DNA from 3 places in the Lysinibacillus sp. FSL R7-0073 genome. Region 3 is predicted to be linked to each of the others. Evidence: a T-box and tRNA genes for the amino acid it is inferred to sense, from the RefSeq annotation. Region 3 holds a T-box; the other regions hold tRNA genes.
The links. The T-box of region 3 lies ahead of ileS (isoleucine--tRNA ligase). A T-box ahead of a tRNA ligase gene usually reads a tRNA of that ligase, here a tRNA-Ile.

Region 1 (9,889 bases), 1.2 Mb from region 3:
GGACGGGTGAGTAACACGTGGGCAACCTACCTTATAGTTTGGGATAACTCCGGGAAACCGGGGCTAATACCGAATAATCTGTTTCACCTCATGGTGAAACACTGAAAGACGGTTTCGGCTGTCGCTATAGGATGGGCCCGCGGCGCATTAGCTAGTTGGTGAGGTAACGGCTCACCAAGGCGACGATGCGTAGCCGACCTGAGAGGGTGATCGGCCACACTGGGACTGAGACACGGCCCAGACTCCTACGGGAGGCAGCAGTAGGGAATCTTCCACAATGGGCGAAAGCCTGATGGAGCAACGCCGCGTGAGTGAAGAAGGATTTCGGTTCGTAAAACTCTGTTGTAAGGGAAGAACAAGTACAGTAGTAACTGGCTGTACCTTGACGGTACCTTATTAGAAAGCCACGGCTAACTACGTGCCAGCAGCCGCGGTAATACGTAGGTGGCAAGCGTTGTCCGGAATTATTGGGCGTAAAGCGCGCGCAGGTGGTTTCTTAAGTCTGATGTGAAAGCCCACGGCTCAACCGTGGAGGGTCATTGGAAACTGGGAGACTTGAGTGCAGAAGAGGATAGTGGAATTCCAAGTGTAGCGGTGAAATGCGTAGAGATTTGGAGGAACACCAGTGGCGAAGGCGACTATCTGGTCTGTAACTGACACTGAGGCGCGAAAGCGTGGGGAGCAAACAGGATTAGATACCCTGGTAGTCCACGCCGTAAACGATGAGTGCTAAGTGTTAGGGGGTTTCCGCCCCTTAGTGCTGCAGCTAACGCATTAAGCACTCCGCCTGGGGAGTACGGTCGCAAGACTGAAACTCAAAGGAATTGACGGGGGCCCGCACAAGCGGTGGAGCATGTGGTTTAATTCGAAGCAACGCGAAGAACCTTACCAGGTCTTGACATCCCGTTGACCACTGTAGAGATATGGTTTCCCCTTCGGGGGCAACGGTGACAGGTGGTGCATGGTTGTCGTCAGCTCGTGTCGTGAGATGTTGGGTTAAGTCCCGCAACGAGCGCAACCCTTGATCTTAGTTGCCATCATTTAGTTGGGCACTCTAAGGTGACTGCCGGTGACAAACCGGAGGAAGGTGGGGATGACGTCAAATCATCATGCCCCTTATGACCTGGGCTACACACGTGCTACAATGGACGATACAAACGGTTGCCAACTCGCGAGAGGGAGCTAATCCGATAAAGTCGTTCTCAGTTCGGATTGTAGGCTGCAACTCGCCTACATGAAGCCGGAATCGCTAGTAATCGCGGATCAGCATGCCGCGGTGAATACGTTCCCGGGCCTTGTACACACCGCCCGTCACACCACGAGAGTTTGTAACACCCGAAGTCGGTGAGGTAACCTTTTGGAGCCAGCCGCCGAAGGTGGGATAGATGATTGGGGTGAAGTCGTAACAAGGTAGCCGTATCGGAAGGTGCGGCTGGATCACCTCCTTTCTAAGGATATTTTCGGAATACAAACCTAGGGTTTGTAAGATTACGTTTTGCGTTCAGTTTTGAAGGTTCATTCTTTCTGAATGAAATACTTCAAAACTTGTTCTTTGAAAACTGGATAAAACGACATTGAAATAGTAACAAACACATTTATTTTTTTAAGTTTTTTTATAGGCTTAATAACATTAAAAGGTTTCAAGACACGAGCAGTTCTAGGAAGCAATCGAGTAAATGAAGGAGCGTACTTCAGTACGTGACTGAATGAACGAGTGAAGCTGACAACGAAATGTGATGTGTATTGAAAGCTGATAGGTTAAGTTATTAAGGGCGCACGGCGAATGCCTTGGCACTAGGAGCCGAAGAAGGACGGCACTAACACCGATATGCTTCGGGGAGCTGTAAGTGAGCTTTGATCCGGAGATTTCCGAATGGGGGAACCCACTACGTTTAATCGCGTAGTATCTTGACGTGAATACATAGCGTCTTGAAGGCAGACCCAGGGAACTGAAACATCTAAGTACCTGGAGGAAGAGAAAGAAAAATCGATTCCCTGAGTAGCGGCGAGCGAAACGGGAAGAGCCCAAACCAAGAGGCTTGCCTCTTGGGGTTGTAGGACACTCAATACGGAGTTACAAAAGAGCGAGTTAGATGAAGCGACTTGGAAAGGTCCGCCAGAGCAGGTAAAAGCCCTGTAGTCGAAAGTTCGTTCTCTCCTGAGTGGATCCTGAGTACGGCGGAACACGTGAAATTCCGTCGGAATCCGGGAGGACCATCTCCCAAGGCTAAATACTACCTAGTGACCGATAGTGAACCAGTACCGTGAGGGAAAGGTGAAAAGCACCCCGGAAGGGGAGTGAAAGAGATCCTGAAACCGTGTGCCTACAAGTAGTTAGAGCCCGTTAATGGGTGATAGCGTGCCTTTTGTAGAATGAACCGGCGAGTTACGATTACGTGCGAGGTTAAGCTTTAGAAGGCGGAGCCGCAGCGAAAGCGAGTCTGAATAGGGCGAAATAGTACGTGGTCGTAGACCCGAAACCAGGTGATCTACCCATGTCCAGGGTGAAGGTAAGGTAACACTTACTGGAGGCCCGAACCCACGCACGTTGAAAAGTGCGGGGATGAGGTGTGGGTAGCGGAGAAATTCCAATCGAACTTGGAGATAGCTGGTTCTCTCCGAAATAGCTTTAGGGCTAGCCTCGTGATGAGAATACTGGAGGTAGAGCACTGTTTGGACTAGGGGGCCATCCCGGTTTACCGAATTCAGACAAACTCCGAATGCCAGATATTTATACACGGGAGTCAGACTGCGAGTGATAAGATCCGTAGTCAAAAGGGAAACAGCCCAGACCACCAGCTAAGGTCCCAAAGTAATCGTTAAGTGGAAAAGGATGTGGCGTTGCACAGACAACCAGGATGTTGGCTTAGAAGCAGCCATCATTTAAAGAGTGCGTAATAGCTCACTGGTCGAGTGACGCTGCGCCGAAAATGTATCGGGGCTAAACGATTCACCGAAGCTGTGGATTGACATCTACGATGTCAGTGGTAGGAGAGCGTTCTAAGTGCGTTGAAGTCAGACCGGAAGGACTGGTGGAGCGCTTAGAAGTGAGAATGCCGGTATGAGTAGCGAAAGACGGGTGAGAATCCCGTCCACCGTATGACTAAGGTTTCCTGAGGAAGGCTCGTCCGCTCAGGGTTAGTCGGGACCTAAGCCGAGGCCGATAGGCGTAGGCGATGGACAACAGGTTGATATTCCTGTACCACCTCCTCACCGTTTGAGAAATGGGGGGACGCAGTAGGATAGGGTAAGCGCGCTGTTGGTTATGCGCGTCCAAGCAGTAAGGCGTGTGTGTAGGCAAATCCGCACACTGTAACGTTGAGCTGTGATGGCGAGTCCGTATGGACGAAGTTCCTGATTTCACACTGCCAAGAAAAGCCTCTATCGAGGTGAGAGGTGCCCGTACCGCAAACCGACACAGGTAGTCGAGGAGAGAATCCTAAGGTGTGCGAGAGAACTCTCGTTAAGGAACTCGGCAAAATGACCCCGTAACTTCGGGAGAAGGGGTGCTCTTGAGCGTGCAAGCGCATGAGAGCCGCAGTGAATAGGCCCAGGCGACTGTTTAGCAAAAACACAGGTCTCTGCAAAACCGTAAGGTGACGTATAGGGGCTGACGCCTGCCCGGTGCTGGAAGGTTAAGAGGAGTGGTTAGCGCAAGCGAAGCTGCGAATTGAAGCCCCAGTAAACGGCGGCCGTAACTATAACGGTCCTAAGGTAGCGAAATTCCTTGTCGGGTAAGTTCCGACCCGCACGAAAGGCGTAACGATCTGGGCACTGTCTCAACGAGAGACTCGGTGAAATTATAGTACCTGTGAAGATGCAGGTTACCCGCGACAGGACGGAAAGACCCCGTGGAGCTTTACTGTAGCCTGATATTGAATTTTGGTACAACTTGTACAGGATAGGTAGGAGCCAGAGATCTCGGAGCGCCAGCTTCGAAGGAGGCGTCGGTGGGATACTACCCTGGTTGTATTGAAATTCTAACCCATGCCCCTTAGCGGGGCAGGAGACAGTGTCAGGCGGACAGTTTGACTGGGGCGGTCGCCTCCTAAAAGGTAACGGAGGCGCCCAAAGGTTCCCTCAGAATGGTTGGAAATCATTCGTAGAGTGTAAAGGCACAAGGGAGCTTGACTGCGAGACCTACAAGTCGAGCAGGGTCGAAAGACGGGCTTAGTGATCCGGTGGTTCCGCATGGAAGGGCCATCGCTCAACGGATAAAAGCTACCCCGGGGATAACAGGCTTATCTCCCCCAAGAGTCCACATCGACGGGGAGGTTTGGCACCTCGATGTCGGCTCATCGCATCCTGGGGCTGTAGTCGGTCCCAAGGGTTGGGCTGTTCGCCCATTAAAGCGGTACGCGAGCTGGGTTCAGAACGTCGTGAGACAGTTCGGTCCCTATCCGTCGTGGGCGTAGGAAATTTGAGAGGAGCTGTCCTTAGTACGAGAGGACCGGGATGGACACACCGCTGGTGTACCAGTTGTCTTGCCAAAGGCATCGCTGGGTAGCTATGTGTGGACGGGATAAGTGCTGAAAGCATCTAAGCATGAAGCCCCCCTCAAGATGAGATTTCCCATTACGCAAGTAAGTAAGATCCCTCAAAGACGATGAGGTAGATAGGTTCGAGGTGGAAGTGTGGTGACACATGGAGCTGACGAATACTAATCGATCGAGGACTTAACCAAAAAAAGTTTGAAGCATTCAATGAACCGTTTATCCAGTTTTGAAAGAATAATTTCTTTTATGAAGGGTTTCAAGATACGAGTAGTTCAAGGAAGCAATGGAGAGAGGGAAGGAGCGTACTCAAGTACGTGACTGACTGAACGACAGAAGCTGACGAAGAAATGCGAAGTATATTGAAAGCCGACTATAGTCTAGTGATGATGGCAAAGAGGTCACACCCGTTCCCATACCGAACACGGAAGTTAAGCTCTTTAGCGCCGATGGTAGTTGGGGGCTTCCCCCTGTGAGAGTAGGACGTCGCTAGGCATAATACCCAGGAGGATTAGCTCAGCTGGGAGAGCATCTGCCTTACAAGCAGAGGGTCGGCGGTTCGAGCCCGTCATCCTCCACCATTTGCCGGTTTAGCTCAGCAGGTAGAGCAACTGACTTGTAATCAGTAGGTCGTGGGTTCGATTCCTATAGCCGGCACCATTTCAGACGAGCCATTAGCTCAGTTGGTAGAGCATCTGACTTTTAATCAGAGGGTCGAAGGTTCGAGTCCTTCATGGCTCACCATTTATAAGTACCAACCATATTAAGCGGGTGTGGCGGAATTGGCAGACGCACTAGACTTAGGATCTAGCGCCGCAAGGCGTGGGGGTTCGACTCCCTTCACCCGCACCATTTTTCAATATGCCAGATAAAAAAACTTATGCACATGCGGAAGTAGTTCAGTGGTAGAACACCACCTTGCCAAGGTGGGGGTCGCGAGTTCGAACCTCGTCTTCCGCTCCAAATGTGCCGGGGTGGCGGAACTGGCAGACGCACAGGACTTAAAATCCTGCGGTAGGTGACTACCGTACCGGTTCGATTCCGGTCCTCGGCACCATTTTATGCGCCCGTAGCTCAATTGGATAGAGCGTCTGACTACGGATCAGAAGGTTATGGGTTCGACTCCTGTCGGGCGCGCCATAAAACGAACGGGAAGTAGCTCAGCTTGGTAGAGCACTTGGTTTGGGACCAAGGGGTCGCAGGTTCGAATCCTGTCTTCCCGACCATTTCCAAAAAATATTATGGGGCCTTAGCTCAGCTGGGAGAGCGCCTGCCTTGCACGCAGGAGGTCAGCGGTTCGATCCCGCTAGGCTCCACCATAGTAATTAACCAGTATAAAGATCCTGGCGGCGTAGCTCAGCTGGCTAGAGCGTACGGTTCATACCCGTAAGGTCGGGGGTTCGATCCCCTCTGCCGCCATCTTAAAGGACCTTTAGCTCAGTTGGTTAGAGCAGACGGCTCATAACCGTCCGGTCGCAGGTTCGAGTCCTGCAAGGTCCACCATTTATATATTGTTACGGAGGTATACCCAAGTCTGGCTGAAGGGATCGGTCTTGAAAACCGACAGGCGGGTAACACCGCGCGGGGGTTCGAATCCCTCTACCTCCTCCAGTTTATATTCATAAATGGTGCTTTAAAAACTCGAAAAGACAATAAGATTATCGCGGGGTGGAGCAGTGGTAGCTCGTCGGGCTCATAACCCGAAGGTCGTTGGTTCAAATCCGGCCCCCGCAACCAAATGGTCCCGTGGTGTAGCGGTTAACATGCCTGCCTGTCACGCAGGAGATCGCCGGTTCGATCCCGGTCGGGACCGCCATTTTTTATAGACATGAGAAGCAAAGAGTGAGCAAGCTTAGCATGGACGAAATGGGTCAGTAGCTCAGTTGGTAGAGCATTAGATTGAAGCTCTAAGTGTCGGCGGTTCGATTCCGTCCTGACCCACCATTTATGCGGGTGTAGTTTAATGGTAAAACCTCAGCCTTCCAAGCTGATGTCGTGGGTTCGATTCCCATCACCCGCTCCAAGGGCCTATAGCTCAGCTGGTTAGAGCGCACGCCTGATAAGCGTGAGGTCGATGGTTCGAGTCCATTTAGGCCCATCATTATTCCGAAGTAGCTCAGTTGGTAGTAGCACCTGACTGTTAATCAGGTTGTCGCAGGTTCGAGTCCTGCCTTCGGAGCCATTTTTTTTGTGGGGAAGTACTCAAGAGGCTGAAGAGGCGCCCCTGCTAAGGGTGTAGGTCGGGTAACCGGCGCGAGGGTTCAAATCCCTCCTTCTCCGCCATGGGCCCGTTGGTCAAGTGGTTAAGACACCGCCCTTTCACGGCGGTAACACGGGTTCGAATCCCGTACGGGTCATACAAAAAACAAAAAACAGTAGATGCATTTGCGTCTACTGTTTTTTTTATAGAAAACTAATGTAAGATAAACGATTTACTCTTGATTTATTGCATGTTCATCCATATAAACAACTTCCCAAATATGCCCATCTAAATCTTGAAAACCCCAGCCATACATAAATCCATGATCTTGTGGATCACTATAAGGTTTACCCCCGGAGGCAAGTGCCTTATTTACTAGCTGATCTACTTGCTCCCGATTTTCTGCAGATAGACATAAAATTGCTTCCGCAGAAACAGAAGTATCCGTTATTTCCTTGTTACTAAATCCTTTGAAACGATCTTCGACCATTAGTAAAGCAAAAATATTTTCACTAATAATCATTGAGGAAGTCGTTTCATCACTGAATTGTTGATTGAACTCAAAACCTAACTCCTGAAAAAACGACGTGGATTTCTTTACATTTTTGACTGGTAAATTAATGAAAATATTTTTCGATTGAAAAGACATTTCTTATCACCTCCAAATCGACATTATCATAAAAAATAAATGGGTGTCAATTTCAGAAGATAACCCGGATACTTAATTCTATGAGCAAATAAAAAGCAGAAATATTGTTTTTTACAACATCTCTGCTTTAAAATCATAATTCATCTTCTTGCTAACATTCTTTCCAGAGAACTAAGAGCTTCAGTGCTAGTATGACCATCAACTTGAATACGGTTATGTGGTTGACCTTGTTCAATACTTTCTAAGCACCATAGTAAATGGGGGAGATCAATGCGATTCATCGTTAGGCAAGGACAAAAGTTTTCATTTAAAGAGATGATCTGTTTATCTGGATGCTGCTTTATAATACGATTGACCAGATTCATTTCTGTCCCTATTGCCCATGCAGATCCACTAGGTGCTTGATTAATTGTATCAATAATGTACTTAGTTGAGCCAGCATCATCAGCCGCGTCTACAACCTCACGACTACATTCAGGGTGAACAATAATTCTCATGGCTGGGTATCCCTTACGAACAGCCTCTGTATGTAGAACTGTAAATCCTTCATGGACAGAGCAATGACCCTTCCACAGAATAACTTGGATGTTCTCAAGAGGCTGTTTAGTTTCAATTATATTCTTATGTGGATTCCAAACGGCCATATTTTCGAGTGGAACACCTAAGTCATAAGCAGTATTTCTGCCTAAATGTTGGTCGGGTAAAAAGAAGATACGCTGTTTTTGTGTAAATGCCCACTGAACAAGCTCTTTCGCATTAGAGGATGTTACACATGCACCACCATGTCTTCCTGTAAAGGCTTTAATAGCGGCTGTTGAATTAACATAGGTGAGTGGAATGATCGTATCACCAAAGAGCTGCTGTAAAATGGGCCATGCTTGTTCAGTTTGATAGATATCAGCCATGTCAGCCATCGAGCAACCTGCACGCATATCTGGTAAATACACATGCTGCTGTTTTGATGTTAGCATATCAGCAGTTTCAGCCATAAAATGCACACCACAAAATACGATGTGCTCCGCCTCTTTGTTTGCGGCGGATAATTGAGCTAGCTGTAAGGAATCTCCCGTTGCATCAGCAAATTGAATAACTTCATCTTTTTGATAGTGATGGCCCGGAATAAAAAGCTTGGATCCTAATTTTTTTTTGATTGATAAAATACGAGATTCCATTTCCGTTACGGATAATGCCCGATAATGCTCAGGAAGTAACGTCGTCTGCTGTAATAAACTAGTGATGGACAATGGAATAGCCTCCTTTCATTTGTACGAGAGCGCTAATGTCAAAGGCTTTGGCTGAGTGGGTTAGAGAACCAAGTGAAATCCACTGTATACCTGTTTGAGCATAAGCTCTTATATTTTCAAGAGTTATGCCTCCTGACGCTTCAGTCGTGATAGAAGAAGGAACAGCAGGCAGCCATGCACGTATTTCTTCAGGACTTCTATTATCAAACATTATAATATCTGCTCCAGCTAAAATGGCTTCATCTAGCTGTTTTTTTGTTTCTATTTCCACTTCAATTTTAACGGTATGACCAACTTTCTCTCTAGCAGCCTGAATGGCGTTTGTAATGCTACCAGCAAAAGCAATATGATTATCCTTTAGCATGATTGCATCATATAGACCATTGCGATGGTTAAAAGCACCACCGATTCGAACAGCATATTTATCAAGCATACGCAAGCCAGGAATCGTTTTACGGGTATCGCATATTTTTGTGTTCGTTCCTGCAATTTCCTGTACTGCTAGGTGAGCCGCCGTAGCTATCGCAGACATCCGTTGTATAAGATTTAAAATTACGCGTTCTCCCATTAATAATTTTTGTAAGGGGCCATTTATAATGGCAATGACGTCGCCAACCTCTACGGCTTCCCCATCTTTTTTAGGAAGGTTTACTTTTATAGACCGATCTAATAAGTGAAAACCATGCTCAATAATAGGTGCGCCACAAAAAATGCCACTTTCTTTGGCATAAAAAGAAAAAGTTCCTTGCTTTTTAGGAGAAAAAATATATTCACTCGATAAATCCCCATCACCTATATCCTCATTAAAAAATTGCTTGAGCATTTCCTCGAGTTTGATGATATTCATACAATGAATTCCTCACTTTCATTTGTCCTTGCGAAAAAATAATCCATCGGTTTGCCCATTGTGCTTCCATTGCGGGTTTATCGCTACGAATGTGGGCTCCACGTGTTTCAGTCCTTGTAAAGGCCGCATGGGTTATTAATGTAGCGACAACATGCATCATATATAGTTCCAGCTCAGTCTGTTGCAAACCCTTTAAATTTGCATGGAGAAGTGCTTGTATAGAGGGTAATTGCTGAAGGGAATATTGCAAGTCGTTACCGTTTCTAACGATACCTAAGTACTGCATCATATGTTGCTGTAATTGTTGTTTGCTAAATAATGAAGGCATTGAATCGACATTTTTATCGTTAGCAAGTAAGAAATCTTTTTGGCTACAGCCTTGTTGAATAATGAAATGTGCCGTTTTTTGACCAAAAGTAATTCCTTCTAATAGGGAGTTACTAGCTAAACGATTAG
Region 2 (10,040 bases), 1.1 Mb from region 3:
TGAAAGACAGCATTACGAGAAATTAAGAAGTTATTTTAAAAGTCGTCTACCTAAAACAGGTCAACTAATAGAGTGTAAGCAGCAATTGCCGAATATTTGTGGTGTCATGATGAGTAAAGTGGAGGGGCAATATGTATTATTAAAATTAAACGAGGCAGGGATCAGTATATCAACAGGAAGTGCGTGTGATATTCATAGCGAATCCGGAACAAAAGCCATTTTATCTATGAATTATTCACAGGAAGCGGCACGCCAATTCTTTAGAATATCTTTCGGAGATTCAACAACATTTAAAGAAATTGATAGATTGACTATGGAACTTGCTACTATTTAGTAGAAAGTTTTAAGCAAGATATAAGCTGAAAATATATAGATAAAAAATAATTGTTTTCTTTTGAAACAACTATTGATATAATATTTTGCAGGGCAATATTTTCTCTTACTTAACAAAAATATCTCTTAAAAGTAATAATTTCTTTTTTTTATAAAAAAGTATTGCACAATATGAGAAAACGTTATACAATAATTCTTGTCTTGAAGGACAGGTAAATAACTTCAAAACAAGATACATAATAAAGCAGTCTAGTGATGATGGCAAAGAGGTCACACCCGTTCCCATACCGAACACGGAAGTTAAGCTCTTTAGCGCCGATGGTAGTTGGGGGCTTCCCCCTGTGAGAGTAGGACGTCGCTAGGCATAATACCCAGGAGGATTAGCTCAGCTGGGAGAGCATCTGCCTTACAAGCAGAGGGTCGGCGGTTCGAGCCCGTCATCCTCCACCATTTGCCGGTTTAGCTCAGCAGGTAGAGCAACTGACTTGTAATCAGTAGGTCGTGGGTTCGATTCCTATAGCCGGCACCATTTCAGACGAGCCATTAGCTCAGTTGGTAGAGCATCTGACTTTTAATCAGAGGGTCGAAGGTTCGAGTCCTTCATGGCTCACCATTTATAAGTACCAACCATATTAAGCGGGTGTGGCGGAATTGGCAGACGCACTAGACTTAGGATCTAGCGCCGCAAGGCGTGGGGGTTCGACTCCCTTCACCCGCACCATTTTTCAATATGCCAGATAAAAAAACTTATGCACATGCGGAAGTAGTTCAGTGGTAGAACACCACCTTGCCAAGGTGGGGGTCGCGAGTTCGAACCTCGTCTTCCGCTCCAAATGTGCCGGGGTGGCGGAACTGGCAGACGCACAGGACTTAAAATCCTGCGGTAGGTGACTACCGTACCGGTTCGATTCCGGTCCTCGGCACCATTTTATGCGCCCGTAGCTCAATTGGATAGAGCGTCTGACTACGGATCAGAAGGTTATGGGTTCGACTCCTGTCGGGCGCGCCATAAAACGAACGGGAAGTAGCTCAGCTTGGTAGAGCACTTGGTTTGGGACCAAGGGGTCGCAGGTTCGAATCCTGTCTTCCCGACCATTTCCAAAAAATATTATGGGGCCTTAGCTCAGCTGGGAGAGCGCCTGCCTTGCACGCAGGAGGTCAGCGGTTCGATCCCGCTAGGCTCCACCATAGTAATTAACCAGTATAAAGATCCTGGCGGCGTAGCTCAGCTGGCTAGAGCGTACGGTTCATACCCGTAAGGTCGGGGGTTCGATCCCCTCTGCCGCCATCTTAAAGGACCTTTAGCTCAGTTGGTTAGAGCAGACGGCTCATAACCGTCCGGTCGCAGGTTCGAGTCCTGCAAGGTCCACCATTTATATATTGTTACGGAGGTATACCCAAGTCTGGCTGAAGGGATCGGTCTTGAAAACCGACAGGCGGGTAACACCGCGCGGGGGTTCGAATCCCTCTACCTCCTCCAGTTTATATTCATAAATGGTGCTTTAAAAACTCGAAAAGACAATAAGATTATCGCGGGGTGGAGCAGTGGTAGCTCGTCGGGCTCATAACCCGAAGGTCGTTGGTTCAAATCCGGCCCCCGCAACCAAATGGTCCCGTGGTGTAGCGGTTAACATGCCTGCCTGTCACGCAGGAGATCGCCGGTTCGATCCCGGTCGGGACCGCCATTTTTTATAGACATGAGAAGCAAAGAGTGAGCAAGCTTAGCATGGACGAAATGGGTCAGTAGCTCAGTTGGTAGAGCATTAGATTGAAGCTCTAAGTGTCGGCGGTTCGATTCCGTCCTGACCCACCATTTATGCGGGTGTAGTTTAATGGTAAAACCTCAGCCTTCCAAGCTGATGTCGTGGGTTCGATTCCCATCACCCGCTCCAAGGGCCTATAGCTCAGCTGGTTAGAGCGCACGCCTGATAAGCGTGAGGTCGATGGTTCGAGTCCATTTAGGCCCATCATTATTCCGAAGTAGCTCAGTTGGTAGTAGCACCTGACTGTTAATCAGGTTGTCGCAGGTTCGAGTCCTGCCTTCGGAGCCATTTTTTTTGTGGGGAAGTACTCAAGAGGCTGAAGAGGCGCCCCTGCTAAGGGTGTAGGTCGGGTAACCGGCGCGAGGGTTCAAATCCCTCCTTCTCCGCCATGGGCCCGTTGGTCAAGTGGTTAAGACACCGCCCTTTCACGGCGGTAACACGGGTTCGAATCCCGTACGGGTCATACTAAGTACAGTAGATGAATTTACATCTACTGTACTTTTTTTATGAGCTGAAAAGAAAAAGTAACAAGAAAGCCTTCGCCAGATAATGAATCTGCGAAGGCTCGTTGTTTTTTGAAGACTTACGTAATATTTCGTCCTTTACCATAAGGAATACATAAAGGTGTTCCAAAGATAGGATCTGATGTCATTTGACATTCAAGATCAAATACATGGCTAACTAATTCTGTTGTCATGATCTCTTCAGGCTTACCTTGACGATAAACTCCACGATCACGCACAGTAATGATATGATCAGCATAACGACAAGCGAGATTTATATCATGTAAGACCATAATAATTGTTCGCTTTTGCAGTTGATTTAATTCAAATAATAAATCTAGCACTTCTATTTGATGAGTTAGATCTAGATAGGTTGTAGGCTCATCTAACAGAATAATATCTGTATCTTGAGCGAGTGTCATAGCAATCCATGCACGTTGACGTTGCCCACCTGATAGCTCGTCCACTGGTCTATCTTGTAATTGCTCCGTTCCTGTAGCTTTTAAGGCATTTAGCACAATTTCCTCATCTTTCACCGTCCATTGCTGGCGCCAACTTTGATAAGGAAATCGCCCTTGTTTAACAAGCTGTAGGACCGTTAAGCCTTCTGGTGCTACTGGTGATTGAGGAAGAATAGAAAGGTTTTTAGCTACTTGCTTTGTAGATAGTTTAAAAATATCTTCGCCATCTAATAAAACAGATCCCTTTTTTGGTTTTAATAATCGAGCAATGGAGCGTAGAAGTGTAGATTTACCACAGCCATTCGCTCCAATCAAGACAGTAATTTCATTCAAAGGGATAGATAAATTGAGATCTTCGATAATATTGGAATCACCATAACTTAATGTTAGGGATTTAGTTAATAAGGATTCAGTCATGTTGTATGGACTCCTTTATTTATTAGGATTTCTAAATAATAAATAGATAAAATAAGGAGCACCGATGGCAGCAGTAAAGACACCAGCTGGCACTTCTAAAGGGCTAAACGCAGTACGACCGATAATATCAGCAATCATTACGAGCAATGCTCCAATGGCTGCGGATGTTGGCACAAGTACTCCGAACGATGAACCAACGATACGACGTGCGATATGAGGGGCCATCAACCCTACAAATCCAATTGCCCCCGCAAAGGAAATGGCACTTGCTACTAAGCAGCAACATAAAAGAATTAAATATAGACGAGTTTTTTGAACGGATTGTCCTAATCCTGCCGCTGTATCATCACCTAATTCTTGTACATTTAACTGTCGTGTAGTAAAGAAGGTGACAAGTAGGAGTACTAGTATTAAGGGCACAACGATTTGAACTTGATCCCAGTCTGCGCTTTTGACGCTCCCAGTAATCCACTTATTCGCTTCACTCGCTTGGTAGATTGGACCAATAATCATTAGCATGGTCGTAATGGCTTGCATCAATGCGGATACACTAATACCGATTAAAACAAGACGATTTGGCGTAACACCCTCTTTCCATGCAAATAGGTAAACCAAACACCCAACAACAGTAGCACCAATAAAACCTGCTAATGGCATCCATTCTATACTGACTGTTAAAGAGTGATTAGAGTCACTGAAAATGGCTAAGAAACCAACAACTGCTGCACCGCCACCAGCAGATATTCCGATAATATCGGGAGAGGCCAGTGGATTTTTAATGATTCCTTGTAAAACGGCACCTGCTACGGCTAGCGCCATGCCAGTAAACATAGCCATAAAAATTCGGGGCATTCGAAAATCAATAATGATCAACTGATCAAAATCAGAGCCTTGGCCGAAGAGAGTTTGTAAAACTTTAAAAGGATTAATAAAAGAATCACCGAATGATGCGCTAAGAAAGAAAACTGCTAGTGTTAGAAAGCTAATCACCAGTAATTTTTTCGTAGCTTGTACATCTAATAAAAAAGATATTTTTTTGTGAAATAAACGGACTGTTCTTATGTTTTTCATTATTTTTTTCCACCTTTTCGCGCAAGGTAAATAAAGAATGGCGCGCCAATCATTGCGGTCATGACTCCGACTGGTACTTCTTGTGGCATGATGATATATCGAGCTGCGACATCCGCTAACAATAATAAAATGCCTCCAAGTAAGGCAGCCATCGGAATAAGCCATCGATGATCTGTGCCGACAAACTTACGCGCAAAATGAGGAACTACAATGCCAATAAAACCGATGGGGCCAGCGATAGCAACAGCACCCCCTGCTAAAAAAATAACAATCAAACCTACAGTTATTTTCATTAACCCTAAACGTAATCCTAATCCTCTTGCCACGTCATCTCCTAGCGCAAGAGTATTCATTTTAGGGGAAATGACTAGAGCAGCTAACCACCCGATGATTAAATATGGGAGAACTGATAGCAGAATTTCGAGTTTTCGCCCTTGTACAGAGCCAGCTAGCCAAAACAATACTTGCTCAAGTTCTGCTTCATTTGTAGCGAGTAACCCTTGTGTAAATGATGCAAAAAGTGCACTAATGGCAGCGCCTGCTAAAGTAATTTTCACAGGTGTAACGGCATCTCTTCCGGAGAAACTGATTGCATAAACAGCTAGTGCCGCGATGGCAGCACCTAGAAAGGCGATCCATGCAAATGATTGTAAACCTGAGATATTGAAAAAAATCATGGCAAAGACAACTGCAAATCCTGCTCCAGCATTTATTCCCAATATTCCAGGAGAAGCTAAAGGATTTTTCGTTAAAGTTTGCATAAGTACACCTGTAATAGCTAACGATGCTCCGACACAACTGGCTATAAGTGCTCTTGGAATACGAACATTTTGAATAATAATATGCTCATTTGAATGGTTAAAATGAAAAAAAGATTCAAAGGTAGTTTGAATAGAAGTATTTGCATAGCCATAGACAATACTTATGCCCATGCAAAGAAGTAGTAGCAAAACCCCTATGATTAAAGCGAACGTTTTAGAATAATTATTTTTTAAAATCATGTTTAAACTATACTCTTTTCTTTCATAATTATTAAAATAGGTATTGACACTGATAAGTTCATACAATAAGATTAGTAACGTTCTAAGAGACAAATGAAACTGATTTTCATTCTCGTCAATTATGCTTAAACATTTTATCATATACAATGGGGGAAGAAAAGGTGCAAAAAGGATTTCAAAAACTCTTAGTTTTGCTAGCTATTGTTGCTATTTTTGTTCTGGCAGCTTGCGGTAATTCTAACGATGATAAGAAAGAAGAAAGTTCAAAAGAAAGCAACGCTTACAGTGTACAACAGGCAATGGGGACAACTGAAGTAAAAGACACACCCAAACGCATTGTGGTTTTAACAAATGAAGGAACAGAGGCGCTTTTAGCGTTAGGTATTAAGCCAGTTGGTGCGGTACAATCATGGACGGGTAATCCATGGTATGACCATATTAAGGACCAGATGGAAGGTGTCGAAGTAGTCGGCATTGAGCATGAAATTAATTTAGAAAAAATTGCTTCATTAAAACCAGATTTAATCATTGGTAATAAATTACGACAAGAAAAGGATTATGCGAAACTTAGCAAAATTGCGCCAACCGTATTCTCTGAAACACTACGTGGTGATTGGAAAGAGAACTTTCAGTTATACGCAAAAGCAGTAAATCAAGAATCAAAAGGTAAAGAAGTGTTAACAGCTTATGATGATAGGCTACAAGCGTTAAAAGAAAAACTTGGTGATCAAACAAACCAAGAAGTTTCATTTGTCCGCTTTATGGCAGATAAATCTCGTATCTATTACACAGATTCATTCTCAGGTATTATTTTTGATGCGTTAGGATTTAAACGTGTTCCAGCGCAAGCAGATTTATTTAAAGATAATGCAAAGCTAGGAAACTTAGCTGTAGAGGTAGGGAAAGAAGTAATTCCTCAAATGGATGGGGATGTTATTTTCTACTTCACATACATGCCAACAGGTGATGATTCAGCATTAGCAACTGAACAAGAGTGGACACAAGATCCTCTTTGGAAAAACCTTTCTGCTGTCCAAAAAGGCAACGCACATAAAGTAGATGATGTCATTTGGAATACAGCTGGAGGAATTCTAGCTGCTGATATTATGCTAGATCAAGTAGAAGAAATCTTTGCGAAATAATTAATGGATAAGCTATACATTCATCGAAATAAGATGAGTGTATAGTTTTTTTATTTCCGGAAGAGCGTTTTGTATTTTTTAGCGAGATAGACTAAGATGTGGTAGAGGGGGGATAGATATGAGTGAAAAATTAAAATGGGTTCCTAATCAACATGATGTAGGGCAAGATAATGATGAACAAATAACAGCCTTACTTTCGAATTTTACACTAGAACAAGTAAAGAAAGTTAGTCAATTCCTACGTACATATGAGAAGTTTGAAAAGACACCACTCCATCATTTAGCATCATTGGCATCCTATATGGATGTAGAAAAAATTTGGATAAAAGATGAATCGTTTCGATTTGGTTTGAATGCCTTTAAAGTACTAGGAGGCGTTTATGCTATCGCACAATATGTTGCCAATATGCTCAATAAAGATATTGAAGATCTTTCCTTTGAACAATTAAAGTCTTCAGAAATAAAAGATCAGTTGGGTGAGTTAACGTTTATTTCAACAACTGATGGGAACCATGGTCGAGGGGTAGCTTGGGCAGCTCGAGAGCTAGGTTTTCAAGCACGAATCTATATGCCTGCTGGTAGCGCCAAGGAACGATTACAAAACATTATCAATGAGGGAGCCTATGGTGAAATCACCGCAATGAATTATGATGATACTGTTCGTTATACTTCGCAGCTAGCTGAAGAGCATGGTTGGGTTTTAATTCAGGATACAATGTGGGATGGCTATGAGGAAATCCCATTATGGATTATGCAGGGCTATACAACTCTAATACAAGAGGTTGTTGAAGAGATAGAACAAGCACCGACTCATGTGTTTTTACAGGCTGGAGTAGGGTCTTTTGCAGCAGCAGTAGTTGCCTTTTTAAGACAATACTATAAGCAGGAAATGACGATTGTTTTAGTGGAGCCGCATGTAGCTAATTGTTATTATAAAAGCTTTAAAGCGGGGACCAATGAATTTGTAACTGTTGGCGGCGACATGCAAACGATAATGGCAGGGCTTGCGTGTGGCGAACCGAATCCTCAGGCATGGCAACTGTTAAAAGCCTATACGAAAGTAAGCATTAGCTGTGGGGAAGAAGTTGCAGCAGCAGGAATGCGTATCCTTGGTAATCCATTGAACACAGACACACGCATTGTAGCAGGAGAATCGGGAGCAGCTCCATTTGGTTGTCTTTATGAAATCATGACAAATGATCGTTATAGACAATTAAAAGAGATGTTACAGTTAAATAGCGATGCGAGAGTATTATTAATTAATACAGAGGGTGACACGGATAAAGAAAATTATCGACAAATAGTGTGGCATGGAAAATATTAATAACAATTTAGACGAAAGCCATCGAGAAGTTACTCCCGATGGCTTTCATCGTACAAGAAAAGACGATATTAGTGAATTTTAATAGTGGCGATTTTATAAGCACCGTATTCATCTGTAATCACAGTATACGTCTTATACCGATCGTAAAATTGATAATTACCTTGGGCATCATAGAAATCAAAGGTTTCATTCATATCAACATAGTATTTGCCATTCGAATATTGTACATCAAGCACTTCATTGTTTGTAAAATAGAAGTAATTGCCCTGATACGCAATTTCATTAATATATTTTTCCAGTTCTTTATAAGCAGAACTACTAGGCGCAAGCATATCGACAATCCAATAAAAATCACCCTCATTTAGGGCCATTTCATAGTATAAGCGGAATGCTTGCACGAATTGACCTGCTAACAAATTGTCTGCTTCAGTAGTAGTCTCTGTTTTACTAGCGGGTTGTTGACTACTTTCGTATAGATTAGCAACAGAACGAACCTCATTTGCAGAAAGGGGCTGAGCAATCCACCCATCAAATTGGTCTACCATACTGTATAGAGGGATAGAGAAGGCGAAGTGTGTGTTTGTTTCGGTTGTGTAAAGTAGTGAGTTAATCCCAATTACATTTCCTGTATTAACATCCACCAAAGGACCGCCACTACTACCTTTATCAATTTGTGCATCGACCTGATATATTTGTTTGTATATAAAATTTTCAAGCTTCATATCCCGTTTATTGCCTGTTATATAGCCGATGGAGGCTGAATTTTCAAAGCCTTGTGGACTTCCAAAGGCAATGACTTCTAAGCCAATAGGTGATTCTGATCTTTCAATACCTAATGGTGCTGTGTCTTGATAGCTAGGAACATGTATTAAAGCTATATCGTAACGATCAGATATACCGACTACTGTACCAGGTGATTCTTGGCCCATAGAATTTCGAACCATTACTTCGACTTCACCTTGGACAACATGCGCATTAGTAATAACATACCCCCCTTTTTTATAGAGGAAGCCGGAACCTTGCGCATTGTTTGTTAGAATAGTGAATACCTTTTGCTGAATCTCCTTTATAAGAGTGACACGATCAACCTGCTGTGCATGAGCTTCTTGCTTTTTCGTCAGTTCCTCAGAGGAAACTTGCTTTGTCTCTAAATTCTGATTGTCATTTATTTCCGAATAGGTGGCTGAACTACTTTTTTTATTGGAGAAGAAATCCCAATAGGCATAGCCCAGCCCACCAAGTGCAATGAAACAGACGGACAATACGATAATGGCCCATGTTGAGATACCCTGTTTTGAGGGTGTATTTGTCAATTTTGTACCACAACCCGAGCAAAATTTACTGTCATTTAGATTCTCATGTTGACAATTTGGACATTTCATCCTATTACCCTCCTGTGAAATATTTACTATTTATATCGGTTGGAAAATATAGTTTTATAGGTAGTTATGGAATTATATGAACGGAGAGGATGATTATAGGAAGAGAAAAAATTTATTTTTCCTATTGACCTTAACGTTGCGTCAAAGTTTACAGTAGCAGTAATGGAGGTGAAAACATGGAATATACAATTCAAGAGCTTGCCCAATTGTCTGGTGTAAGTACGAGAACTCTGCGTTATTATGATGAAATTGGGCTACTGAAACCAGCTAGAACCAATGAGGCGGGCTATCGATTTTACGGTCAATCGGAAGTCGATTTGCTGCAGCAGATTTTATTTTACCGAGCATTGGATATGAAGCTAGCAACTATTCAGGATATTATTCAAGCTCCTCATTTTCAACATTCCGAGGCGCTAAAGTCACATAAAGCTGCTCTGCTTAAACGAAAAGAACAGCTTGAGACGATCTTACAGACGGTAGAAAAAACGATACTATCAATTGAGGGGGAAAGACCTATGTCAAATGAAGAAAAATTTAATGGACTTAAAGAAAAGTTAATCGAGGATAATGAACATAAATATGGTCAAGAGATTCGCGCCAAATATGGAGATAAAACGGTAGATGCTTCCAATGCTAAGCTCAT
Region 3 (10,040 bases):
CGCATAGGCTGAGGCACCTGAAAATAACCTGACGACATATTTTCCAATTATTCACCTCTTTATGTTAGAAATCGAACTAAAATGCTATGATTCTCTAAAATGTATGGGTATACAGCTTGGATTATGCACTTTACTTTCAGGGACGGTTTTCACCTATCATTTCGTTTCACCTATTTTGAATGCTCCTCTTACTTCTTGCAAACTGTACAGCCATCATGTACGGGCGTTACAAAATATCCGTAGCCTCCATCACACATTCATGCAAAATGTCTAATCCTTCCTCCAATTCCTCGTAGGTTGCGTAGGCATAGGATAATCGAACATGATGCTGATCCTGAAGATCGTAAATATAGCCTGGATTAATTAAAACACGACGCTGTAATAGCTTGAGAAAGAAATCCTTATCGACAACAGGCTTATGGAACTTGAGCCAAATGTAAAAGCCTCCCTTCGGCTTATGCCAGTCAGCCACTCCTCTAAATTTTTCCTGTAATATTCGCTCTGTAAAATCAGCACGATCCTGTAATTGTTGACGTAAACGTATAAGATGTTTTTCATATTTTCCTGACCGCAGCCAATGCAGCACAATTTCTTGTGAAATAGCACTGGAGCCATAGTCCGTTTGCATTTTAATATCTGCCAATCGTTGGATAACTGTCGTTGGACCGATTAGCCAGCCAATGCGTAATCCAGGACTCAAGGATTTAGAGACACTACCAATATAAAGAACCTGTCCACTACTATCCATTGCCTTTATCGGTGGTGATGGGTCATCAAAAAGCAATTCATGGTAAACATCATCCTCGATTATAGGAATGCGTGCTGCTTGGCAGACCTCATAGAGTTGTTTTTTTTCCAAAGATGTCCATACATGGTTGGTTGGATTATGCAGGGTAGGAATGGCATAAAACACGGCTTGTTTTTTTCGTTTCCTATGAGACAGCGTCTGAGCAAGCTGTTCATCGCGTTGAATCCCAATCATTTGCATACCAACAGATTGAAATGGATGAACAGAATTCAAATAGGAGGTTGGTTCCTGAAATACAATGGACCCTTGCTCTAATAAACCAACGGCAATTAGCTGTAAAGCTTGTAGTGCGCCAGAGACAATACAAACGTTCTGAGGCTCCGCTTCAATCCCTCGTTTCTGTACATAATCACATATAGCTGCCCGGAGTTGATCATTGCCCTGTGGGGAAGAGTAGCCTAATGTTTTGGGCTGCAATGTTAGCTCCCTTAGTGAAGCTTCAATTTCATCTGTTGGTAACAGACTCGGCGCTAGTTCTCCTGTTCCTAATCGAATCACATCATCTCGCTGCTCATATTCGTTAATTAATTGAATCGTATGATAATTTGGCTTATGCAGGCTCGTTTCAATATAGTTTTGCCAGTTTGGCTGTGTTTGTTGAAGTAGAGCATGCCAGGAATTGCGAGTGACATAAACTCCTGAGCCTATCGTTGCTTCAAGGATGCCCATCGCTTTTAATTCCTCTAAAGCCTGTTGAACTGTACTGCGATTCACGCCAAATTGCATGGCCAACTGTCTTTGAGGAGGCAGTTTGGTCCCTGCTGCCCAATCCCCTCTTTCGACTTGTGCTGTTACCCATTGAACAATTTGTTGCTGTAATGTGCTGTCACTTTGTCTATTTGGCTGCCAGCTCATAGTCATCACCTTCCATTTAAAATTGGGTGGATAAAAAACCATCCAATTGGTCGTTTTCTTTTAGTTATACCATAGCTAAAATGAATAAAGAAAGGAGGGATTGATCGTTGGAAGTATTTTTTCATGGCATCATTTTAGCATTCGGCCTCATTTTGCCATTAGGCGTACAAAATGTTTTTGTTTTTTCTCAAGGTGCTACACAACCAAATATATGGCGCGCTCTGCCAGCAAGTGTGACTGCTGCTATTTGCGACACCATGCTAATTTTACTGGCAGTTTTTGGTCTATCATTAATCGTCCTACAATTTGAATGGTTACGTATTATCCTCATGTCGGTTGGTATATTGTTCTTACTTTATATGGGCTATACGATTTGGCGTTCAAGTCCAGCAACTGCCGATCAGAGTGAAGCACTTCCGGTGAAAAAACAAATTCTTTTCTCACTTTCTGTGTCACTTCTGAATCCACATGCCATATTAGATACGATTGGGGTCATTGGCACAAGTGCCTTAAAATATAGTGGTACAGAGCAAATTATTTTCACTACAGCATGTGTCCTCATTTCATGGCTATGGTTTTTCGGCCTTACTTTGACCGGAGCCTCTTTCCAAAAGATAGATAGCTCTGGTAATCTGATGAGAATTTTTAATAAATGCTCAGCCATTTTTATTTGGGCAACAGCTTGTTATCTCGCTTTTGGCTTCCTGTAACCTACATAGAAAATGCTCAGGATTTCTCCTGAGCATTTCTTTTATAAGGAGACAAAAACCATGAGCTTTTCATCAAACAGCTCTGTTTCTGCCGATCTTCCCTCTGTCCATTCTTCGCCATAATGTATGGATTTGACTAAAACATTGGCTTGTAATAATGCTTCATGCTGCTGAATGATGGAAAGTACCTCTTCACTACCGCAAAAGGCGATTGATATATATTGTTCAACAGGCAGCTGCCACTTTTTACGAGAATCTTGAATAAACCGAATTAATTCTCGCATTTGCCCCTCTTGAAGCAAACTCTCGGTTAATTGAACATTCATCAATACACGGCAAGTACTATCTTCAGCTAAAATATAGTGGTCTTTCACAATCGCTTCAGCTAAGACATGACTTGATAATAATGTTAGCTGCTGCTCTTCTACCATGATCGGTACTTCCCCATTGCGCTGTAGCTGTTCTTTCTCCTCATCCTTTAACGTCAGCATATACAACTTTACTTGATTGACCTTTGAACCAAATGCGGCACCAGCTGTTTTAAAATTAAGATTATATTGGATGCTTTCATATGCAGAGAAATCATGTGTCCATTTGCAAGCTTTCATGTTTAATTCTTCTTGAATTAGCTCGCTATAGGCTTGATAATCAGTCAGCTCTCCAGATACAGCAACAATAAGCTCACTTAAGGGCTGTTTAACCTTCATCCCCTGACTATTACGAATACTCCTGCCAAGCTCTACAACTGTTAAAACCGTAGCCATTTCTTGTTCAAGCTGGCGATTCACTAGTTTTTCGTCGTAGATTGGATAGTCTTCTATATGCACACTCTTGCCTGTTAATTGTCGGTAAATATCTTCTGTGATAAAGGGTGTAAATGGTGCAAGTAATCGGCAAATGTTCGTTAAAACCTCATAAAGGGTACTAAATGCGCCCCGTTTATCCGCTGTCAGCCCATGTGCCCAAAATCTGGCACGTGATCGACGAATGTACCAATTACTTAGCTCTTCCATTAATTGTGCCATTTCCCTTGTTGCGTGTGTAAATTGATATTCCTCCATAGCTGCTGTCACAAGCTGGATTGTGTGATGCAATCGGGACAATATCCACTGATCTAAAGGTGTTCGTGTACCAGTATTTGTAGCATCGTACGTAAATCCATCAATATTGGCATAGAGCTGATAAAATTTAAACGTATTATCCAATGTATCCACTAGCTTTGATTTAGCATCCACCACAATCTTTTTGGAAAAACGCTTTGGATTCCAAGGGGAGCTATCAACTAAAAACGCCCAACGTAATGCATCCGCTCCATATTGCTCTATTAACTCTACAGGCTCTAAAGCATTGCCTTTACTTTTTGACATCTTTTGTCCATGTTCATCTAACACATGCCCTAACGATAACACCTGTTTATAAGCTGGCTTTCCTGTAAATAACGTCGATACCGCTAATAAGCTATAGAAAAAACCGCGAGTCTGGTCTATCCCCTCAATTACAACATCTGCCGGAAATTGATTGTGAAAAGTTTCTACATCTTCGAAAGGATAATGTTGCTGAGCAAAGGGCATTGAGCCGCTGTCAAACCATACATCAATGACCTCTGGTGTACGCGTCATATCCCCTTGACAAGTAGGACAAGTACAAACAATTTCATCAATAAATGGCTTATGAAGCTCGATTTGTTGATCGACATCTCCCTTGGCTAATTTTGTTAACGCTGTGATACCGTTGGGAGCCTCCTCATGCCCGCAATCCTGACAAATCCAGACATTCAACGGTGTACCCCAATAGCGGTTACGGCTTATATTCCAATCCACTATATTTTCGAGAAAATTGCCGAATCGACCGTCCTTAATATGATTAGGATACCAAGTCACCTGCTGATTGTTTCCTAGTAACTGCTCTTTTAAGGCGGTCATTTTGATAAACCAGCTGTCCGTTGCATAGTACAATAATGGAGAATCACAGCGCCAGCAATGAGGGTAGCTATGCTCATATTTTTCTTTACTAAATAAGAGCTCCTTTTTCGCAAGCATTTTTATAATATCCACATCACAATCTTTTACAAATCGTCCGACAAGCTCTGGCACCTCCTCTGTGTAACAGCCTTTCAGATCCACTACATTGACAAAGGACAAGCCATGCTGTTGAACCGTCTTATAATCGTCCTCCCCGTATGCTGGAGCAATATGCACAATCCCTGTACCGCTATTCTCAGTGACATAATCAGCCATCACGACAACATGACCTTGCTGAACAGTTACATATGAAAATGGTGGTTGATACGACACACCAGCAAATTCCTGCCCAGTATGCTCACTTAAAATTTCCACAGCTTCTGTGAAAACCTTTGATACTAATGATTTGGCAAGAATAAATACTTGATCCCCTTGCTTTATCCGTACATATCGTAGGGATGGATTCATCGCCAATGCCACATTGGCAGGTAATGTCCATGGTGTTGTTGTCCAGCCTAAGAAATATTCATCACGATCAGCAAGCTTAAACATGGCTGTAACAGATAAATCTTTGACATCTTTATAGCCCTGTGCTACCTCATGTGAGCTTAAGGAGGTTTGACAACTCGGGCAATATGGTGAAACTCGATGCCCTTTATATAAAAGCTGTTCCTTATGAACATGGCTTAAAATATGCCACACCGATTCTATATAGTCATTACTTAATGTGAGATATGGATCATCCATATCAAGCCAATAGCCAAGCTGTTCTGTAAAGGAACGCCATTTTTGTTCGTAGGTAAAAACACTATTTTTACACGCTTGAATAAAACGCTCCACCCCATAATTCTCAATCTCCTGCTTTCCTGAGATACCTAATGCCTTTTCTACTCCTAGTTCCACAGGTAAACCATGTGTATCCCAGCCTGCTTTTCGTTCAACCAAATAGCCTTGCATTGTTTTATAGCGGGCCACTACATCTTTAATCGTTCTACCAAAGGCATGCCCGACATGTGGTAAACCATTTGCTGTTGGTGGTCCCTCATAAAATACAAAGGGTTGCTGTCCAGCTCTATTTGTGACGGAAGCTAAAAATGTTCCCTCTTGCTCCCACAATGCCCGTATCCGTGTTTCTCGTTCAAGCGTCGATTCCTTCTTTTGTTCTGTTTTCATTTCATTTCCTCCTATACAATATTATTTTGTATAAAAGGCATACAAAAAACCCCGTCCCAAGGAAAGGGACGGGGTTAACCGCGAATACCACCCTAATTCTATTGACACCTTAGTCAATAGCACTTAGCAACGTACTATCATACGTGTTCTTTTTAACGGTAGACACCCGGGTTAGCTTACTATTTTCAGCTAACCTTCTCAGAGAGGATTTTCATGTAACATCTGCACACCGACTTCCACCAAATGCCGGCTCTCTGTAGAACAAAATGAAACATTACTTTTTCTCATCAACGAATTTGTATGCTTTTATTGTCACTCATCTTATCAAATTACCAATTGTCTGTCAACGGTGGACAACCTTAATTTATTTCGTTTAGACAAGTAACAATACTTTCATACAAAGATGCATATTGAGCTTGGTGATTCGTTTGAATAAAAAAGCTCTTAAGCAATGTTTTACTATTAAACCTTACGATATAAAAATTCGCTTCTTCCAATTGGTCTTTTAATGTGGATAAGGTTGCTGGCATTTGCTGTATTAACATGGACTGTAAAAGCTGTTCTTGATTCTCTTGTTCCCATGTCGTATGACCCTACTTCAATGCGTTTAGCTTATCCTTTAAATGATCTGCCATCAATATGTTCTGTATCAATTGTCAGACTCCCCTTTGTTCATTATTGTTATGTTCTCACGGTAGAGCCCTTCTAACTTCCAACCATCATTAAAACGGACATATGTAAATTCCTTTTGCCAATCATCCAGGTGCACTATTACCTTGCTACGCCAAGGTAAGGTGGAAGCAACTATTTTCCCCCTGCGAATCTCAGCTATATCATCCGCTACACCAAGAAGTGTGGAAGGTGCAATTGTGTGATGTATTAAATACTCCTGACGATCTGGATTAGACTCAATTTCCACCATTACCTGCTGGTGAAAAGCAATTACCTGCTGATTGGCCTGAAGCAGTGAATAGATTAGAGTACCACCGAATAGAATCATGAACGAAAATATAATAAGTACATACTTCTTCTTCAAACCTATGTAAAAAGCCCAATGCTTTTCTTTGTTGAATAAATGGATATACATTGCAATACTTAAGGGCCACAAAAATAGTAACTGCCAACATAGGACTACCCAAAACAATTCTCCAAACGAGACAAAATAGCGAATACCTAGGTAATTGAAAATCCATAATGGCATCGCCCAACGCCAAGTAGATTCTTCCTGTGACTTACTTTTCAAATAAATGAGTAAGAGTGGCAGGCTTAGGAAAAAAGCAGTTGCATTATCCAATAGAACGAATATCAACTCTTCACCCCTTTCACTTAGCAAATTATTACAACTATTGTAACTGAATCCAACAACGAAGAAAAGCTTGGATACAAACAAAAAAAGAGCCTGCCATTTAATGCAGACTCACTTATTGAAAATTATTAATCGAGTTACGCATTCATACTGCTTAGCCATTCATCTCGCTATATGGCCCTTTCACTCGATCACCTTTTTCCAAACAGCCGATGTCTCATGAGCCTACATTGTATCGCTAAGACCTGTAAATGGTGTGATCACCTTTTTTTCATTTGAAGATAACACGATGTTCGTAGAGGGTGTACCATAGGGCATGGTCGCATCAATAAATTGTTCTAATGTTTCTACTGAATAGGTAGCTAGTTTAACAATATAGCTGATCTCCCCTGCTACACGATAACATTCAAGAACATCCGGGTGGCTATTACAAAAAGCAGATAGGCTTTTACAATCGATGGATTTAAATAAAATAATTGCCTGAATGGTACGTTCCATTTTTTTGATGTTCACTTTAGCGTGATATCCTTCAATCACACCTTGTTCCTCGAGCTTTTTGACGCGTTCAATTACAGCAGGAGAAGATAAATGAACGGTAGCGGCTAAATCCTTCATAGAGATTTTGGCATTTTCCTGTAACTGCTGTAAAATTTGAGTATCAATTTGATCCACCATTAATCACCTTTCTTAATCAAGTTTTTTTCACATAATTCCTGTTTTAATAAGGAGATTTATCTAAAATACATTATACAGCTTCTGTTATCGGTTGGCCGCTTTGATTACAATAAAAGCATAAAGGAGGCAGAAACAAATGAAAAAAATAATGTTACTTTTAGCAAATGGCTTTGAGGCTGTGGAAGCAAGTGTTTTTACAGATGTGCTTGGTTGGAATAAATGGGAGGGTAATGGATCAACAGAGGTTGTCACTGTAGGATTACATACACAGCTTCAATGCACATGGAATTTTAAGGTCGCTCCTGAAAAGTTACTCCATGAAATTGATTTAGCAGAATTTGATGCTTTGGCTATCCCAGGTGGATTTGAGGAAGCGGGCTTTTATGAGGATGCCTTTAGCGAGGAATTTCAAACGGTTGTCCGGCATTTTCATGAACAGCAAAAGCCGATTGCAACGATCTGTGTAGCTTCCTTAATATTGGGACATAGCGGTATTCTCTACAATCGTCAGGCGACAACCTACAACCATCCAACTAGTAAACGATTAGCACAGTTAGAAAGCTACGGTGCGACTATTGTCAACGAACGAATTGTGCAAACAGATCATATAATTACTTCCTCCAATCCAGGAACAGCCTTTGATGTAGCCTTTCGCTTACTAGAAACACTAACATCTACCACCAATACAGCAAGAGTAAAAGACTTAATGGGTTTTCACTAATTGGTAAAAAAGTAGGCTACACCATGTATTTGGCGTAACCTACTTTTAAATTCACTTTTATTTGCTTACTGGTGGTACTGTTTCAGTTGTGCTTAAATCTATTTCCTTTGCATTGTCTAGCACATCTTTTGGAATTGTAATTGTCGTCACAGCATTGAAATCATGGTATTTGATGGTCATTTGCTGTTTTGTTTTGATCGTATTGCCCTCTACTTTCATGCTTAATGTCATATCCATAGCAATTTCTTCTACATCAAATGTTTTTTTATTAATTACTAATTTGTATGTGAGGCTATCAAAAGACATATTGCCTAATTGTCCATCCAAATCAGCATCCATTCCTAAATCCATGGAACCAATCTGTTGCTTCACCAGCTCTGTGAATTTATCACCAGCACCTTTCAAGGTTAATTCATAACGGTCCGCTGTTTCCTTTAAAGTGAAATCCTCAGCAAATGATTGAAGCATTTCTAATTGCTCAGCTGCATCTGGCTGCATGCCTGTTTGACTTAGAACATCTTCAAATAATTGTTTCGGGAATTTTACCCAAGCCTTCTGGTCTGCCTCATACATATACATACCATCTTTAGCCGTCATATACATTTTAATTGGCAAATTAATCGCTTCACCACTTGTTGGATCTGTTAATGACATGGTACCATCTGCAAAGAACTGCATTGGCTCTGTAACAATTTCCATCTTCATATTGCCTTTAGAATCCATTTTCATGGTTTCCTGACCATCATTTGCTTCTACTGACTGTGAAATCGTCATAGAAGCCTTCATGCTTTTTACCTCTTTTTGCTTGGCTAATGCTTTAGTAAACACTTCCTCTAACAAAGCACTATCATTTGTTGTAGTAGGTTTTTCTTCAGTTACTGGCTCATCTTGAGGTTTTTCCTCTTTTTCTTCCGTTGTAGGCTGTGTATCCACAGTTAAGCCTAAGGCGTTAACAATAAATGTCGCCAACTGACCACGCGTTACATTTTTATCCACCCCAAATTCTGTTGCCGTAATGCCCTTCGCAATTCCTGTTTCATACAAGGCTGTTACAGCATCTTCAAATGGGCTATTTTGTGGTACATCCGTAAATGGACTCTTTCCTTCTGCTGTCAAGCCTGTTGCCTGTGCCAACATAACCGCCATTTGACCACGTGTAATTGTCTCATCAGGTCGGAAAGTATCATCCTCATAGCCATTTACAACACCTAAATTAACCAATGTAACAATCGCCTTATAATATGGACTAGATGAATCTACATCTTTGAAATTAGGATTTTCAACATTTTCCATATCCGTTGTCGTAAGATCGAAAGCCCCTGCAATCATCTTCACGGCTTCTCCGCGTGTTACGTCCTGTGTTGGTTTAAATGTTCCATCAGGAAAACCATTAATTATATCAGCTGCATGTAATGTTGAAATACTTTTAAAATGTGCATAATCTTCACTTACATCTTTAAATGGACTAGCTGCCGATGCAGGTACAACAGCTACCGCCGTAATGGCTACCGCCGAAGTTGCCGCCATAAAAAACTTACTTTTTTTCTTTGTCATGATAATTCTTCCCCCATTTATGTAAAAATTTAAAGACTTACCCTTTAATTTTATATAAACATTTGGGAAAATGCTATGTATTTGGAAATTTTCAAGCTTCTTGTTTTTTCTCTCTGTCACATTTAGCGTTTTATTCGTCACTTTTGCCTCTCTATCCATCACTTTCTCCGTTTTATCCGTCACTTTGGCTATTCTCTCGTTTTCTATCGATTACTTTATAAGGAATTTTATCCTCGCGATTTTTGCCAGGCTATTCATCACTTTTTGTGTTTTATCC

Region 1: it has a tRNA-Ile gene. The T-box ahead of ileS (isoleucine--tRNA ligase) is inferred to sense a tRNA for this amino acid. The anticodon was not compared.
Region 2: it has a tRNA-Ile gene. The T-box ahead of ileS (isoleucine--tRNA ligase) is inferred to sense a tRNA for this amino acid. The anticodon was not compared.

The regions. Positions count from the first base shown of each region.
Region 1 is NZ_JBBPAS010000001.1:3,729,777-3,739,665, reverse strand. Features, by position in the region: rRNA gene MKY88_RS18835 (16S ribosomal RNA) at 1-1,448, shown strand, start outside; rRNA gene MKY88_RS18830 (23S ribosomal RNA) at 1,757-4,684, shown strand; rRNA gene rrf (5S ribosomal RNA) at 4,873-4,988, shown strand; tRNA gene MKY88_RS18820 (tRNA-Val) at 4,999-5,074, shown strand; tRNA gene MKY88_RS18815 (tRNA-Thr) at 5,078-5,153, shown strand; tRNA gene MKY88_RS18810 (tRNA-Lys) at 5,162-5,237, shown strand; tRNA gene MKY88_RS18805 (tRNA-Leu) at 5,261-5,345, shown strand; tRNA gene MKY88_RS18800 (tRNA-Gly) at 5,382-5,456, shown strand; tRNA gene MKY88_RS18795 (tRNA-Leu) at 5,462-5,550, shown strand; tRNA gene MKY88_RS18790 (tRNA-Arg) at 5,557-5,633, shown strand; tRNA gene MKY88_RS18785 (tRNA-Pro) at 5,643-5,719, shown strand; tRNA gene MKY88_RS18780 (tRNA-Ala) at 5,737-5,812, shown strand; tRNA gene MKY88_RS18775 (tRNA-Met) at 5,839-5,912, shown strand; tRNA gene MKY88_RS18770 (tRNA-Ile) at 5,920-5,996, shown strand; tRNA gene MKY88_RS18765 (tRNA-Ser) at 6,012-6,104, shown strand; tRNA gene MKY88_RS18760 (tRNA-Met) at 6,156-6,230, shown strand; tRNA gene MKY88_RS18755 (tRNA-Asp) at 6,234-6,309, shown strand; tRNA gene MKY88_RS18750 (tRNA-Phe) at 6,362-6,437, shown strand; tRNA gene MKY88_RS18745 (tRNA-Gly) at 6,443-6,516, shown strand; tRNA gene MKY88_RS18740 (tRNA-Ile) at 6,518-6,591, shown strand; tRNA gene MKY88_RS18735 (tRNA-Asn) at 6,599-6,675, shown strand; tRNA gene MKY88_RS18730 (tRNA-Ser) at 6,686-6,776, shown strand; tRNA gene MKY88_RS18725 (tRNA-Glu) at 6,779-6,850, shown strand; gene MKY88_RS18720 (VOC family protein) at 6,926-7,342, opposite strand; gene nadA (quinolinate synthase NadA) at 7,483-8,586, opposite strand; gene nadC (carboxylating nicotinate-nucleotide diphosphorylase) at 8,573-9,433, opposite strand; gene nadB (L-aspartate oxidase) at 9,390-9,889, opposite strand, start outside.
Region 2 is NZ_JBBPAS010000001.1:3,717,813-3,727,852, reverse strand. Features, by position in the region: gene MKY88_RS18700 (cysteine desulfurase family protein) at 1-334, shown strand, start outside; rRNA gene rrf (5S ribosomal RNA) at 582-697, shown strand; tRNA gene MKY88_RS18690 (tRNA-Val) at 708-783, shown strand; tRNA gene MKY88_RS18685 (tRNA-Thr) at 787-862, shown strand; tRNA gene MKY88_RS18680 (tRNA-Lys) at 871-946, shown strand; tRNA gene MKY88_RS18675 (tRNA-Leu) at 970-1,054, shown strand; tRNA gene MKY88_RS18670 (tRNA-Gly) at 1,091-1,165, shown strand; tRNA gene MKY88_RS18665 (tRNA-Leu) at 1,171-1,259, shown strand; tRNA gene MKY88_RS18660 (tRNA-Arg) at 1,266-1,342, shown strand; tRNA gene MKY88_RS18655 (tRNA-Pro) at 1,352-1,428, shown strand; tRNA gene MKY88_RS18650 (tRNA-Ala) at 1,446-1,521, shown strand; tRNA gene MKY88_RS18645 (tRNA-Met) at 1,548-1,621, shown strand; tRNA gene MKY88_RS18640 (tRNA-Ile) at 1,629-1,705, shown strand; tRNA gene MKY88_RS18635 (tRNA-Ser) at 1,721-1,813, shown strand; tRNA gene MKY88_RS18630 (tRNA-Met) at 1,865-1,939, shown strand; tRNA gene MKY88_RS18625 (tRNA-Asp) at 1,943-2,018, shown strand; tRNA gene MKY88_RS18620 (tRNA-Phe) at 2,071-2,146, shown strand; tRNA gene MKY88_RS18615 (tRNA-Gly) at 2,152-2,225, shown strand; tRNA gene MKY88_RS18610 (tRNA-Ile) at 2,227-2,300, shown strand; tRNA gene MKY88_RS18605 (tRNA-Asn) at 2,308-2,384, shown strand; tRNA gene MKY88_RS18600 (tRNA-Ser) at 2,395-2,485, shown strand; tRNA gene MKY88_RS18595 (tRNA-Glu) at 2,488-2,559, shown strand; gene MKY88_RS18590 (ABC transporter ATP-binding protein) at 2,680-3,477, opposite strand; gene MKY88_RS18585 (FecCD family ABC transporter permease) at 3,493-4,548, opposite strand; gene MKY88_RS18580 (FecCD family ABC transporter permease) at 4,548-5,549, opposite strand; gene MKY88_RS18575 (ABC transporter substrate-binding protein) at 5,696-6,691, shown strand; gene MKY88_RS18570 (diaminopropionate ammonia-lyase) at 6,810-8,015, shown strand; gene MKY88_RS18565 (trypsin-like peptidase domain-containing protein) at 8,084-9,397, opposite strand; gene MKY88_RS18560 (MerR family transcriptional regulator) at 9,574-10,040, shown strand, end outside.
Region 3 is NZ_JBBPAS010000001.1:2,576,659-2,586,698, forward strand. Features, by position in the region: gene MKY88_RS12710 (oxalate decarboxylase family bicupin) at 1-38, opposite strand, end outside; gene MKY88_RS12715 (aminotransferase-like domain-containing protein) at 227-1,663, opposite strand; gene MKY88_RS12720 (LysE/ArgO family amino acid transporter) at 1,771-2,373, shown strand; gene ileS (isoleucine--tRNA ligase) at 2,415-5,507, opposite strand; T-box leader at 5,569-5,807, opposite strand; gene MKY88_RS12730 (hypothetical protein) at 6,157-6,816, opposite strand; gene MKY88_RS12735 (Lrp/AsnC family transcriptional regulator) at 7,039-7,485, opposite strand; gene MKY88_RS12740 (DJ-1/PfpI family protein) at 7,625-8,209, shown strand; gene MKY88_RS12745 (S-layer homology domain-containing protein) at 8,267-9,763, opposite strand.